DNA from 2 places in the Paenibacillus sp. FSL M7-1046 genome. Region 1 is predicted to be linked to the other one. Evidence: predicted binding sites of a transcription regulator. Region 1 holds the regulator's gene; the other holds the start of a gene.
What was found. The regulator CtsR, encoded in region 1, represses protease genes until heat stress. The targets are predictions, from matches to a motif close to ATGGTCAATAAAGGTCAAACA.
Positions count from the first base shown of each region.

Region 2: clpP (ATP-dependent Clp endopeptidase proteolytic subunit ClpP) is a predicted target of CtsR. The motif match lies at 4,664-4,684, and genes of this name have one in related genera.

Region 1 is NZ_JBBOXB010000001.1:3,050,185-3,056,560, forward strand. Features, by position in the region: gene NYE29_RS13275 (GNAT family N-acetyltransferase) at 1-494, shown strand, start outside; gene NYE29_RS13280 (CtsR family transcriptional regulator) at 840-1,301, shown strand; gene NYE29_RS13285 (UvrB/UvrC motif-containing protein) at 1,328-1,852, shown strand; gene NYE29_RS13290 (protein arginine kinase) at 1,881-2,945, shown strand; gene clpC (ATP-dependent protease ATP-binding subunit ClpC) at 2,982-5,450, shown strand; gene radA (DNA repair protein RadA) at 5,678-6,376, shown strand, end outside.
Region 2 is NZ_JBBOXB010000001.1:2,134,995-2,141,370, forward strand. Features, by position in the region: gene tpiA (triose-phosphate isomerase) at 1-664, opposite strand, end outside; gene NYE29_RS09130 (phosphoglycerate kinase) at 698-1,879, opposite strand; gene gap (type I glyceraldehyde-3-phosphate dehydrogenase) at 1,990-3,000, opposite strand; gene NYE29_RS09140 (sugar-binding transcriptional regulator) at 3,117-4,169, opposite strand; tRNA gene NYE29_RS09145 (tRNA-Arg) at 4,502-4,576, shown strand; gene clpP (ATP-dependent Clp endopeptidase proteolytic subunit ClpP) at 4,770-5,366, shown strand; gene NYE29_RS09155 (GDSL-type esterase/lipase family protein) at 5,467-6,105, opposite strand; gene NYE29_RS09160 (PdaC/SigV domain-containing protein) at 6,227-6,376, opposite strand, start outside.

The DNA of each region.
Region 1 (6,376 bases):
AAGCCCGCCGGGGATTGTGGACTTTTCTCGCCAACCATGATTCGATGGTCACCGCTGCGAAGTTAAACCTGGTGCCAGCAGATGATATGCTGCCGTTTTTGCTTCCGGATCCCCGTATTCCGCAGGAGAATTATCCTTATTTTATGGCGCGTATTGTTAATGCCAAAGCCTTTGTGGAAGGACTCACCTTTAAGGAACAGAGCGAGCTGCAAAAGCGCATGTTGTATATTGAGGATGAGCATGCCCCGTGGAACGAGGGGCTGTGGGAGTGGAAGGTCAATCAGCAAGGTGAGGCATCTTTAATACAAGTAAAGGATACCGGAGAGCAGGCGGATTTGCGCTGCGGCATTGGAACATTGACGGTGCTGCTGCTTGGATACAAACATCCGGAAGAATTGCATCGCTGTGGGCAATTAAGCGGCAGTCTAGAAGCTGTGGAGTGGCTGAAAGGGATTATGCCGCAGGCACGGACCGCATTATTTGATTTCTTTTAATCGTAAGCAGCTCTTCCGCGCTGAATGAAGCAGGGAGAGCTTTTTATTTTTTCATATAAAAATGCATGTTGATCCAAGGGTTACTCCGAATACAATGGCAGCAATAAGTAAAAAATAAGACTAACCACTTGGAATTCAGTGAGAATATGTTATAATATGAAAAAAGTCAAAGAAAGTCAAAGTCAACGCATCCCGAAAGCAGTCTCTCCTAAGTGTAATGGTCTGAAAGGCAGGACATTGTGTCCGATTCGCCATCAGGTGCTTGGGTTAAGTTCTTAAGAGATCACCGCCGGACGGGTGTACAGCAAGAATTACCCTAACGATTTGAACACTGGAGGATGAGTGATGCGTAATATCTCCGATATTATCGAACAATATCTGAAGAATATTTTGCATGAAAGTCCCGAAGGTACGGTGGAAATTCAGCGTAATGATCTGGCGGACCAGTTCTCCTGTGTACCGTCGCAGATCAATTATGTCATCAGTACGCGCTTTACTTTGGAGAAGGGCTATGTGGTCGAGAGCAAACGTGGAGGCGGAGGTTACATCCGGATTCAGCGCTTTGAGCTTCCTCAGAATGTGGCGCTTTACGCACATCTCAAATCCACGATAGGCAATGATATTGACCAGAATTCCGCCGAAGGGCTGATTTACCAGCTTGAGGAGGCCCTGTTCTTAACCAAGCGTGAAGCGTGTCTCATGCGCGCCGCTGTTTCCCGGGATTGTCTGACGATTAATCTGCCCTACCGGGATGAGATTCGTGCCAAGATTATGAAAGCCATGCTGATTTCTTTGCTTGGTAAATAATACGAATGGTAAGGGGGACACCGCTTATGCTTTGCCAGGAATGCGGCGTCAAACCGGCTACCCTTCATTTCACCAAAATTGTGAGTGGAGAGAAGACGGAATTTCATATTTGTGAAAGCTGTGCGCGGGAGAAGGGGGAGTTAATTCCCGGAACCGCGGGCGGGTTCTCCATTCACAGCCTGCTCTCCGGTTTACTGGATCTGGAAGGCTCCGGCAAGGAGAAATCCGCGGCAACCCAAAATGCACAGGGTCTGAAATGCGAGAATTGCGGCATGACGTATTCCCAGTTCAGCAAACTTGGACGGTTCGGCTGCAGCTCCTGCTATAAATATTTTGACAGCACGCTGGATCCGCTGTTCCGAAGAGTGCACGGCAGCACCGCTCATGTAGGCAAGCTGCCGAAACGTGCAGGGGCACAAATTATGTGCAAACGGCAAATTGATGAACTGAAGTTGGAATTGCAGCAAAGCATTATGCAAGAGGAGTTTGAAACTGCAGCCGAGCTGCGGGATCAGATCCGCCGACTTGAAAAAGAAATGGCACAAGAGTAAAGTCTTTCATATATAGGGGGGATGCGGCATGTCAAGTCTCCGGTTTACCGAACAAGCGCTTAGTGACTGGATGCGCTGCGGTGGCAGCCATTCCGAGATTGTAATCAGCAGCCGTATGCGTATCGCCCGCAATCTGGAGCACCTGCCTTTTCCTTTGCTGGCATCTGCCGAGCAGGCGGAAGAGGCGCTGGAGCAGCTGGCACCCGTGTTTCAGGGAGAAGCTGCAGCGGACTTTGGTACCTTTCAACTGCTGAAGCTGGATGAGCTGGATGAGCTGGATAAAAAAGTGCTGGTGGAGAAACATCTGATCAGTCCAAATCTAGCCAATGATTCACGGGGTGGAGCGGTCATTTTGAACGAGGATGAGTCGGTCAGCATTATGATCAATGAGGAAGACCACCTCCGGATTCAATGTCTGTTTCCCGGCCTGCAGGTTAAAGAGGCTTGGGTAAGGGCAACGGCCATCGACGATATTTTTGAGGCTTCTGTCAATTATGCCTTTGATGATAGAAGAGGGTACTTAACGAGTTGTCCCACCAATGTAGGAACCGGGCTAAGAGCTTCGGTGATGCTGCATTTGCCGGCATTGGTTATGACCCATCAGATCAACCGGATTCTATCCGCTGTAAATCAGGTGGGACTGACCGTAAGAGGGATTTATGGTGAGGGCAGCGAAGCAGTAGGAAACATCTTTCAGATATCCAACCAGATTACACTGGGACAGACCGAAAGTGAGATCATTGAGAATCTTCACAGTGTGGTCACCCAGATTATAGAGCATGAACGGAATGCCCGTGAACGCCTGCTGGTTGATTCCGCACTGCGGATTACCGACCGGATTAAACGCTCTTACGGCATTTTGTCCTATGCGGCAGTGATGGAGCTAAAAGAGTCGGCCCAGCGGTTATCCGATTTGCGGCTTGGAGTCGATTTGGGGATACTGGAAGGGCCTTCGATTTCAGTGCTGAATGAGCTGAATGTCAAGACACAGCCCGGATTTTTGCAAAAGCTGTTCGGCGATGAGCTCACGGCTACTGAACGTGATATGTACCGGGCGAAGCTGCTCCGGGAAACACTGGGATCACAACATTAATTATAGATATTTATTATTCGTGGAGGTGCAGGAGATATGATGTTTGGAAGATTTACGGAACGCGCACAAAAAGTGCTGGCGCTGGCGCAAGAAGAAGCTGTTCGTTTGGGACACAACAACATTGGGACAGAACATATTTTGCTCGGACTGATTCGTGAAGGAGACGGCATAGCCGCGAAAGCTCTAATCGGACTTGGTCTGGGTCTTGAGAAAATTCAGGATGAAGTGGAAACACTGATCGGCAGAGGACAGGAGCAGCCAACAAACATCGCGTATACTCCTCGTGCCAAAAAAGTTATCGAGTTGTCGATGGACGAAGCCCGTAAGCTGGGGCACACTTACGTCGGCACTGAGCATATTCTGCTCGGGCTTATCCGTGAAGGCGAGGGTGTAGCTGCCCGTGTACTCAACAACCTGGGGATCAGCCTTAACAAGGCCCGCCAGCAAGTGCTGCAGCTGCTCGGCAGCAGCGAAGCTACTTCCAGCCACAGCGGTGCGCCTGCTAATGTCAGCACACCAACGCTGGATGGTCTGGCCCGTGACCTTACCGCCTATGCCAAGGATGGCAACCTGGATCCCGTTATCGGCCGCAGTAAGGAAATTGAACGTGTCATTCAGGTGCTGAGCCGCCGGACGAAGAATAATCCGGTGCTGATCGGTGAGCCTGGGGTTGGTAAAACAGCCATTGCCGAAGGTCTGGCCCAAAAGATCATCAATAATGAAATTCCGGAAACGCTGCGCGACAAACGCGTAATGACTCTGGATATGGGTTCTGTAGTAGCCGGAACTAAATACCGCGGTGAGTTTGAAGACCGCCTTAAGAAGATTATGGATGAGATTCGCCAGGCAGGAAACATCGTGCTCTTCATTGACGAGCTGCACACCTTGATCGGTGCAGGCGGTGCGGAAGGTGCCATTGACGCCTCTAACATCCTGAAGCCGGCTCTGGCCCGTGGAGAGCTGCAATGCATCGGTGCCACTACGCTGGATGAATACCGCAAATATATTGAGAAAGACGCAGCCTTGGAACGCCGCTTCCAGCCAATTACGGTGGATCAGCCTTCTCCTGAGGAAGCTGTACAGATTCTTTACGGACTACGTGACCGTTACGAAGCCCATCACCGGGTGAAGATCACGGATGAAGCCATCGTAGAGGCTGTAAAACTGTCCGACCGTTACATTCCTGACCGGTTCCTTCCGGACAAAGCAATTGACCTGATTGATGAAGCCGGCTCCAAGGTAAGATTGAACTCTTATACGATTCCACCAAATCTGAAGGAACTGGAAATGCGTCTGGATGATATCCGCAAGGAGAAGGATTCAGCCGTACAGAGCCAGGAATTCGAGAAGGCTGCCGCACTGCGGGATACGGAGCAAAAGATCCGCGAGGAACTGGACACGACTAAGAACCAGTGGAAAGAGAAGCAAGGCCGCACCGACTCACAGGTTACACCGGAGGATATCGCTCAAGTGGTTGCCAGCTGGACCGGCATACCGGTCAGCAAGCTGAAGGAAGAGGAAACCGACCGTCTGCTTAATATGGAGTCTATCCTGCATGAACGGGTAATCGGCCAGGATGAAGCCGTCAAGGCAGTCAGCCGGGCCCTCCGCCGGGCACGTGCAGGACTTAAGGATCCTAAACGCCCTATGGGTTCCTTCATCTTCCTCGGTCCTACCGGGGTCGGTAAAACCGAGCTGGCACGGGCGCTTGCAGAAGCAATGTTCGGCGATGAGAATGCGGTGGTCCGGATTGATATGTCGGAGTACATGGAGAAACACTCCACTTCCCGACTGGTAGGAGCGCCTCCAGGTTATGTGGGTTATGAAGAAGGCGGACAATTGACCGAGAAGGTACGCCGTAAACCATATTCCGTAGTACTGCTGGACGAAATTGAGAAGGCCCATCCGGAAGTATTCAACATCCTGCTGCAGGTGCTGGAAGACGGCCGTCTGACCGATTCCAAAGGCCGCGTGGTCGATTTCCGCAACACTCTGATCATTCTTACCTCCAATGTAGGAGCACAGGCGATCAAGAAGAATTCGACGCTGGGCTTCACAGCGGTGCAGGATGCGGGAGCAGACTACACCAATATGAAGGGCAAGGTTATGGATGAGCTGAAGAAGAGCTTCCGTCCCGAGTTCCTGAACCGGATCGATGAGATCATTGTCTTCCACTCCCTGGAAGAAAAGCATATCGCAGAAATTGTTACGCTGATGTCCGATGAGCTGCGCAAGCGGCTGCGTGAGTATGATGTGGACTTTGAGCTGACAGAGGGAGGCAAAGCCTTCCTGGCTAAAGAGGGCTATGATCCAGCCTTCGGCGCACGTCCGCTTCGCCGGGCGATCCAGAAGCATATTGAGGACCGGCTGTCCGAAGAACTGCTGAAGGGCAACATCAAAAAAGGTGATTCCCTCAAGATTGATGAGGTGAACGGTGAGCTTGTCGTAACTACCGTTGAGCCGCCAGCAGCTTCCCTGGAAAAAGAAGTAGAAACTGAGAAATAATATCCATCTGTGAAACATAGCTCCCGCTCCTCCGTATAGAGGGGCGGGGGCTTTTTGTTGCTGTGCAGACCCTTTTGGTGATAATTCACCCGAATTTCAGGAAAGTTAATGGGATACTCCTCAAAAGTAGCTCTGAACTGACCTTTCGTTCAAGGTGCAGAAATGGTAAACTTTGAATAAGAGAAAATTATCCGCAATTTAAGCAGTTCGGACGGTAAGGAGTACACATGGCTAAACCAAAAACTAAATTTTTCTGCACCGAATGCGGCTACGAATCGCCGAAGTGGTTCGGCAAATGCCCGGGCTGCCAGGCATGGAACTCCATGGTTGAGGAGACCGAAAGCGTAGTCAAAACACAAGGAATGAATGCACCTATTTTTCAGAGTAAAGAAAAGGCGCAATCGATCATAAATATAGAAAGTGACAAAGAGCCCCGTATATTGACAGGCATCGGTGAGCTTAACCGGGTTCTCGGCGGAGGTATTGTGCCGGGTTCGCTGGTGCTGGTCGGAGGCGACCCCGGCATCGGGAAATCAACCCTGCTGCTGCAGACCTCGCATGCATTGACTACTCAAGGTTTACGCGTACTGTACATCTCGGGAGAAGAATCGGTTCGGCAGACGAAACTCCGTGCCGATCGCCTCGGGGCGTTGTCGGCAGAGCTGTATGTACTGTGCGAGACGAATATGGAAAGCATCGAGGAAGCCATTGAACAGATCAAACCTCAGTTCCTCGTCATTGACTCCATCCAGACGGTATTCATGCCGGAAGTAACCAGTGCACCTGGCAGCGTGACACAGGTTCGGGAATGTACGACAAGATTTATGCGTATCGCCAAAATCCGCGGGATCGCAACAGTACTTGTTGGTCATGTTACCAAGGAAGGCGCGATTGCCGGGCCCCGAATGCTGGAGCATATGGTGGAT
Region 2 (6,376 bases), 920 kb from region 1:
ACTCCGTTACATTCTCAGGCTTCACACTGCCGCCGTATTGAATACGTACAGCTTCAGCAGTTGCTTCATCATACAGACCTTTTACAAGGGTACGGATATAAGCAATAACTTCGTTGGCATCCTGGGAAGTGGAGGATTTGCCTGTGCCAATGGCCCAGATAGGCTCATAGGCGATAACCACCTGAGCAGCCTGTTCGGCACTGAGACCGGCAAATGCAGCTTCGGTTTGAACTTTGCACACATCTTTTGTTTGATTAGCTTCCCGCTCTTCAAGCTTTTCGCCTACACAAACAATTGGAGTGATGCCGTGACGGAATGCCGCATGCATCTTTTTGTTCACGATTTCGTCCGTTTCGCCAAAATAAGCGCGACGTTCGGAGTGCCCGATGATAACATACACAACGCCAAGGTCCTTCAGCATTACACCGCTGATTTCACCTGTGTAAGCTCCGTTATCTTCGAAGTGCAGGTTTTGTGCACCGATCTTGATGCTTGTGCCTTTTACTGCTGCTACCAGTGCTGGCAGGTTAGTAAATGGAGCGCAAACAACAGTCTCTACGCCTGCTACTTTTGCTTGGCCTTTGACTTCAGCGATGAAGCCTTCTGCTTCCGGAACGGTTTTGAACATCTTCCAGTTCCCGGCGATAATAGGTGTTCTACTCATAGTAATGGATTGCCTCCTTCTACCGTCTACGTCTTACTTGTCGTTCAGTGCTTCTACGCCAGGAAGTGCCTTGCCTTCCATGAACTCGAGTGATGCGCCGCCGCCAGTGGAGATATGATCCATTTGGTCAGCCAGGTGGAATTTCTCTGCTGCAGCTGCGGAATCACCGCCACCGATTACAGTGTAACCTTCGGTTGTCGCACAAGCCTGCGCTACAGCCTTTGTACCTTCAGCAAAGATGTCGATTTCGAACACACCCATAGGTCCGTTCCATACAACCAGCTTGGAGTTTTTGATGATATCGGCATAAATTTCACGAGTTTTAGGACCGATGTCCAGACCTTCCCATTCAGCAGGAATGTCAGTTGTATCAACAATTTTGGTGTTGGCGTCTGCGCCGAACTTATCGGCTACAACTACGTCAACCGGAAGTACGAAATTTTTGCCCAGTGCTTTAGCCTTCTCGATAAATCCAAGAGCGACATCAAGTTTGTCGTTGTCTACCAAGGAATTTCCGATTTCGAAGCCTTGAGCTTTAGTGAATGTATAAGAAAGGCCGCCGCCGATCAGTACATTGTCAGCCAAAGTCAGCAGGTTGTCGATAACGTCGATCTTGTCTTTAACCTTGGAACCGCCGATGATGGCAGTGAAAGGACGCTCAGGGTTCGAAAGAGCTTTGCCCAGAACAGACAATTCTTTCTCCATCAGAAGACCGGATACAGCCGGCAGGAAGTGAGCGATGCCTTCAGTCGAAGCATGTGCACGGTGAGCTGCGCCGAATGCGTCGTTGACGAACAGGTCAGCCAGTTCCGCGAACTGCTTAGCCAGTTCAGGATCGTTCTTTTCTTCACCCGGATAGAAACGGACATTCTCAAGCACAAGTACATCACCGTTGTTCAGTTCAGCAATTTGTGCTTTAACAGCATCGCCGATCGCTTCATCAGCTTTGGCAACTGGTTTGCCGAGCAGCTCGGACAGACGTACAGCAGCACCGGTAAGGCGCATGGAATCAACGAATTGACCCTTAGGACGGCCCATATGGCTGGCCAGAATGACCTTTGCACCGTTCTCGATCAGGTATTTAATCGTTGGAAGTGTTTCGCGGATACGTGTATCATCAGTGATTTTACCGTCTTCCACTGGCACATTGAAATCGACGCGTACAAATACGCGTTTGCCTGCTACTTCTACATCACGGACGCTCTTTTTGTTCATGATTAGTTTCCTCCACACCCATATTGGTTCACTCACGAATCCATTTAGAAAGAGCGGAAACAAGGAACTTCTGTTTCCGCTCTATAGATGCTGCTTATATAAAAACGATCTTATTGAGCAAGTTTAGCGAAGTGTTCCAAAGTGCGAACGAGTTGTGCAGTGTAAGACATTTCATTGTCGTACCAAGCAACAGTTTTAACCAGTTGTTTGTCGCCAACAGTCAGGACTTTAGTTTGTGTTGCATCGAACAGGGAACCGAAAGTCATGCCTTTGATGTCGGAAGATACGATTTCATCTTCAGTGTAGCCGTAAGTTTCTGGATCGGAAGCTTCTTTCATTGCTGCGTTCAGCTCTTCAACAGTAACGCTCTTGTTAAGAACAGTAACCAGCTCAGTCAGGGAACCTGTAGCTACAGGCACACGTTGAGCAGCTCCGTCAAGTTTGCCCTTCAGATCTGGAATAACCAGGCCGATGGCTTTAGCAGCACCGGTAGTGTTAGGGATGATGTTCTCAGCAGCAGCACGGGCGCGTCTGAAGTCGCCTTTAGCGTGTGGAGCATCAAGAGTGTTCTGGTCACCAGTGTAAGCGTGGATAGTTGTCATCAAGCCTTCAATGATACCGAACTTGTCGTTCAGCACTTTTGCCATTGGAGCCAGGCAGTTAGTTGTGCAAGATGCGCCAGAGATAACTGTTTCAGTACCATCCAGAATGTCATGGTTAACGTTGTAAACGACAGTTTTCATGTCGCCTGTAGCTGGAGCGGAAATAACTACTTTCTTAGCTCCGCCTTTCAAGTGTTTCTCAGCTGCTTCTTTAGTTGTGAAGAAACCTGTGCATTCCAGCACGATGTCAACACCGAGGTCGCCCCAAGGAAGTTCTTCAGGGTTGCGGTTAGCCAGAACCTTAACTTCTTTGCCGTTCACTTTGAAGAATCCGTCGTGAACTTCAACTTCACCCTGGAATTTACCTTGAGTTGTATCATATTTAAGCAAATGAGCAAGCATCTTAGCGTCAGTCAAGTCATTGATTGCTACCACTTCGATACCTTCTACATTTTGAATACGGCGGAATGCAAGGCGTCCAATACGTCCAAAACCGTTAATACCAACTTTTACACTCATTGAATAGTTCCTCCTAGATTTCGTTTTATTTATTCAAGACAGGCCGTTAAGCTTGTCAAGACAACAATGTTAAGTATAATGCAAAATAACTGCGAATGCTCTCCAGAAACTGGATGCTATAGGATCTGCTGTATTTGTGTGTCGATTTCTTTGCCGATTTCGACAGCCGCTGCCTCGTCTATGACGAGTATGTCCTCTTGCCCAAACCGCAGCATCGCATGGATGGCCTTCGCCTTGCGTTTGCCTCCGGCGATTCCGATGACAACTTCCGTCCGGATAATATCCTCCAGTCGCAGTCCCATCGTCAGCATGGTATGGACTACCTGGCCGTCTTCATTGAAATAGTAGCCGAACGATTCGGCAACCGCGCCTTCTTCCTGTATTTCCGAGACCGTAGCCTCATCAAGCTTACGGCGGTGGGTCATTTCAATGGCATCGCCAATTCCATGAACAATAATACGCGATCTGCGGATGATTTGCACGATTTCTCCAATATTGGAGTCCAGCGCCAGCGATTGATAAGCATCTCCGCTGAGCAGATCGGGCACATGCAGCAGCCGATAATTGGCTCCAAGCCGTTTGGCCATCGTCGAAGCAATGGTATTGGCCTGAATCTCCATACTTTCCCCAAGTCCTCCGCGCGCCGGAACAATCCAGGCGTTCTTATAGGAATGGGATAACGGCGGTGTCAGCTGATCGGCCATTTCGGCCAGTGTCGAGCCGCCGGTGACAGCAATCGTATCGCCTGCACGGAGCACACCCAGCAACGCTTTGGCGCCTGCCCGGCCCAGCTCACGTTTGGTAAACAGCGATGTCTCACAATCGCCAGGCACTACTATGACTTTACTAAGACCGTACGTTGAGCGAATCTTCTCTTCCAGATCATCCAGGCCGAACAAGCTCTTGGCGATCGGCTCCAGCAGGTCAAGCAGTCTGCGCCCGGCATCGCTGATGCGCATGCCGACACTCTCGATCTCAATGAGCCCTTGCGATTTCAGAAGATCCGTCTCGGCGCGCAGTACCCGCTCAGTCATATCAAGCGAAGCGGCGAGCGTCCTGCGTCCGATAATATCGGACAGCATGATCTGATGTAGAATCGTGTACCGTCTCTTAAGGGTTTCCATGAGATCAGGCAGAAGCTGCTTTTGGATTTCTAATAAATTACGCATGCTTTCACTCCTGCAACTTCGTCTTTCTCTATTCCCTTGTTCGTGGTCTCAAAATGTCCCGGGTTAACTTTTTAAGTCCCACCCATATTCTACCCAAATATTACGTGGAGTGCAAGTCTTCCGAGAGTATAATTCTCAACCTCTTTTCATCTTATACATCTGCCAAGCCATGTAAGGGGCTGAAAGTCTTGTGCTGGCCGCACAAACGCCCAAACTGTATACTTCCGGCCGGGCTGAAAATGAGGCCACAGAGATCCGGGAAAAGATATTTTCCAAACAACAGGATGAATCCATTGCATTTGCATAATAAGTGTATTATAATAATTTCTGTTGCGCCCGTGGTCCAATGGATATGACGTAGGCCTCCGAAGCCTGAGATCCAAGTTCGATTCTTGGCGGGCGCGCCATTATTTTCTTATTTGTCTATAATTTAGCAGCACCCATACTATTGATTAACCAAAGAGCCAGGTGATGGCTCTTTTTTTTTGCAACTAAGTTTGACTTTCTTTGACTTTTTGTTTGAATTTGTTTATCATGTGGTTAATACGGTAACAGTAAAAATGAACACATTCGAAGAACCAATTCAAGGAGGTTTTCCACGTGAGTTATATTCCTATGGTAGTAGAACAGAGCAACCGCGGTGAGCGCGCTTATGACATCTATTCCCGCCTGCTGAAGGACCGCATCATTTTCCTTGGAACGGAGGTTAATGACGTGGTAGCCAATTCCATCATCGCGCAAATGCTGTTTCTGGCTGCCGAGGATCCGGAGAAGGATATTCACCTGTATGTAAACAGCCCTGGTGGCTCCATTACAGCGGGTATGGCTATATTTGATACAATGCAGTACATCAAACCGGATGTATCGACGATTTGCGTAGGTATGGCCGCTTCGATGGGAGCTTTCCTGCTGAACGCCGGTGCCAAAGGCAAACGTTTTGCACTCCCTAACAGCGAAATTATGATTCACCAGCCTCTGGGTGGTGCTCAAGGTCAGGCAACGGACATCGAAATCCGCGCCCGCCGCATCCTCAAGCTGCGCGACAAGCTGAACCGCATTCTATCCGAGCGCACAGGACAGCCGCTGGAACGGATCGAAAAGGATACCGACCGCGACTATTTCATGAGTGCAGCTGATGCAGCTGAATATGGTATTGTCGATAAAGTTATCGAGAAGACGCTGCCTGCCGGCGTTTAATACAAGCAACAACAAAGAGGCTGGTTGGGACCACAAAGTGATCCCCGCCAGCCTCTTTTGCTGTTTTATAGTTCAGGTACATTATTCTATTGATGAAGAATTACCCCAGACGCCCATACCCCAACGTGTCCAGCTTCCCGGCGATAACACGGTAACCTCTTCCGTTAGGATGCAAATGATCAATTGACAGCAGCCCCCGCTCGTTGCCGGCAAACTCATTATATATAGAGGCGAACCGGCATACCGGGCTGCTATATCCCGCAGCATAGCGGTTAAACTGCCGCACCCAATCCGTCGCTTCTGTCAACTGGGGATAGGGGTTATACAGTCCTACTATTCTGATAATATAGGGTCTCCGCATGCCCGCCTTCAACTGCGAAAGCGTGCCCATAATGTCATTCAAATTACGCTTGCATTCCCGGAGCGCTTTTTGCAGTACCGGAGCCAGATCGCCCGGCCGGCCGCCCGCCGCTTTGGCCGCCTTGATCAAATCGTTGCCGCCAATGGACATCGTAATCAATTCAGCCTCGCTGATGGCAAGCCGATAGTTGTAATCCCCCTTCAGCCTCTGCTCCAATCCATCTGTGGTCAAACCGTTGACTCCCAAATTGGATAATTCGATCGGTACCCGCAGCCGCGCCTCGGCCATCCGGCGGTAGACCGGAACAAACCCATTGCCCGGCAGAGCTCCAAATCCTGTCGTTAACGAATCGCCAATCGCCGTATACTGAATACTCATCGTTACTTTCCCTCCCCGCTCCTAAGCTGGTTTCTCCTTTAGCTTATGAACGGTTAGGTGATCCGGTAACGGAGAAATGTCCGTATCCGGCATTGGCGGATTCGCAGCCCGGTCACTGTATTTACTTCAATGCGGCAAATGGACCGCTTCCGCTGGGGAGCAGCTCCTTGAACGTGAAAGTAAACTCAGGGAATCCGGCAGCATATGCAGTGTATTCATACAACTGGAAGAAAAGGACCGCCTTGCCGTCTTTCAAATAGAAATCCTTCTC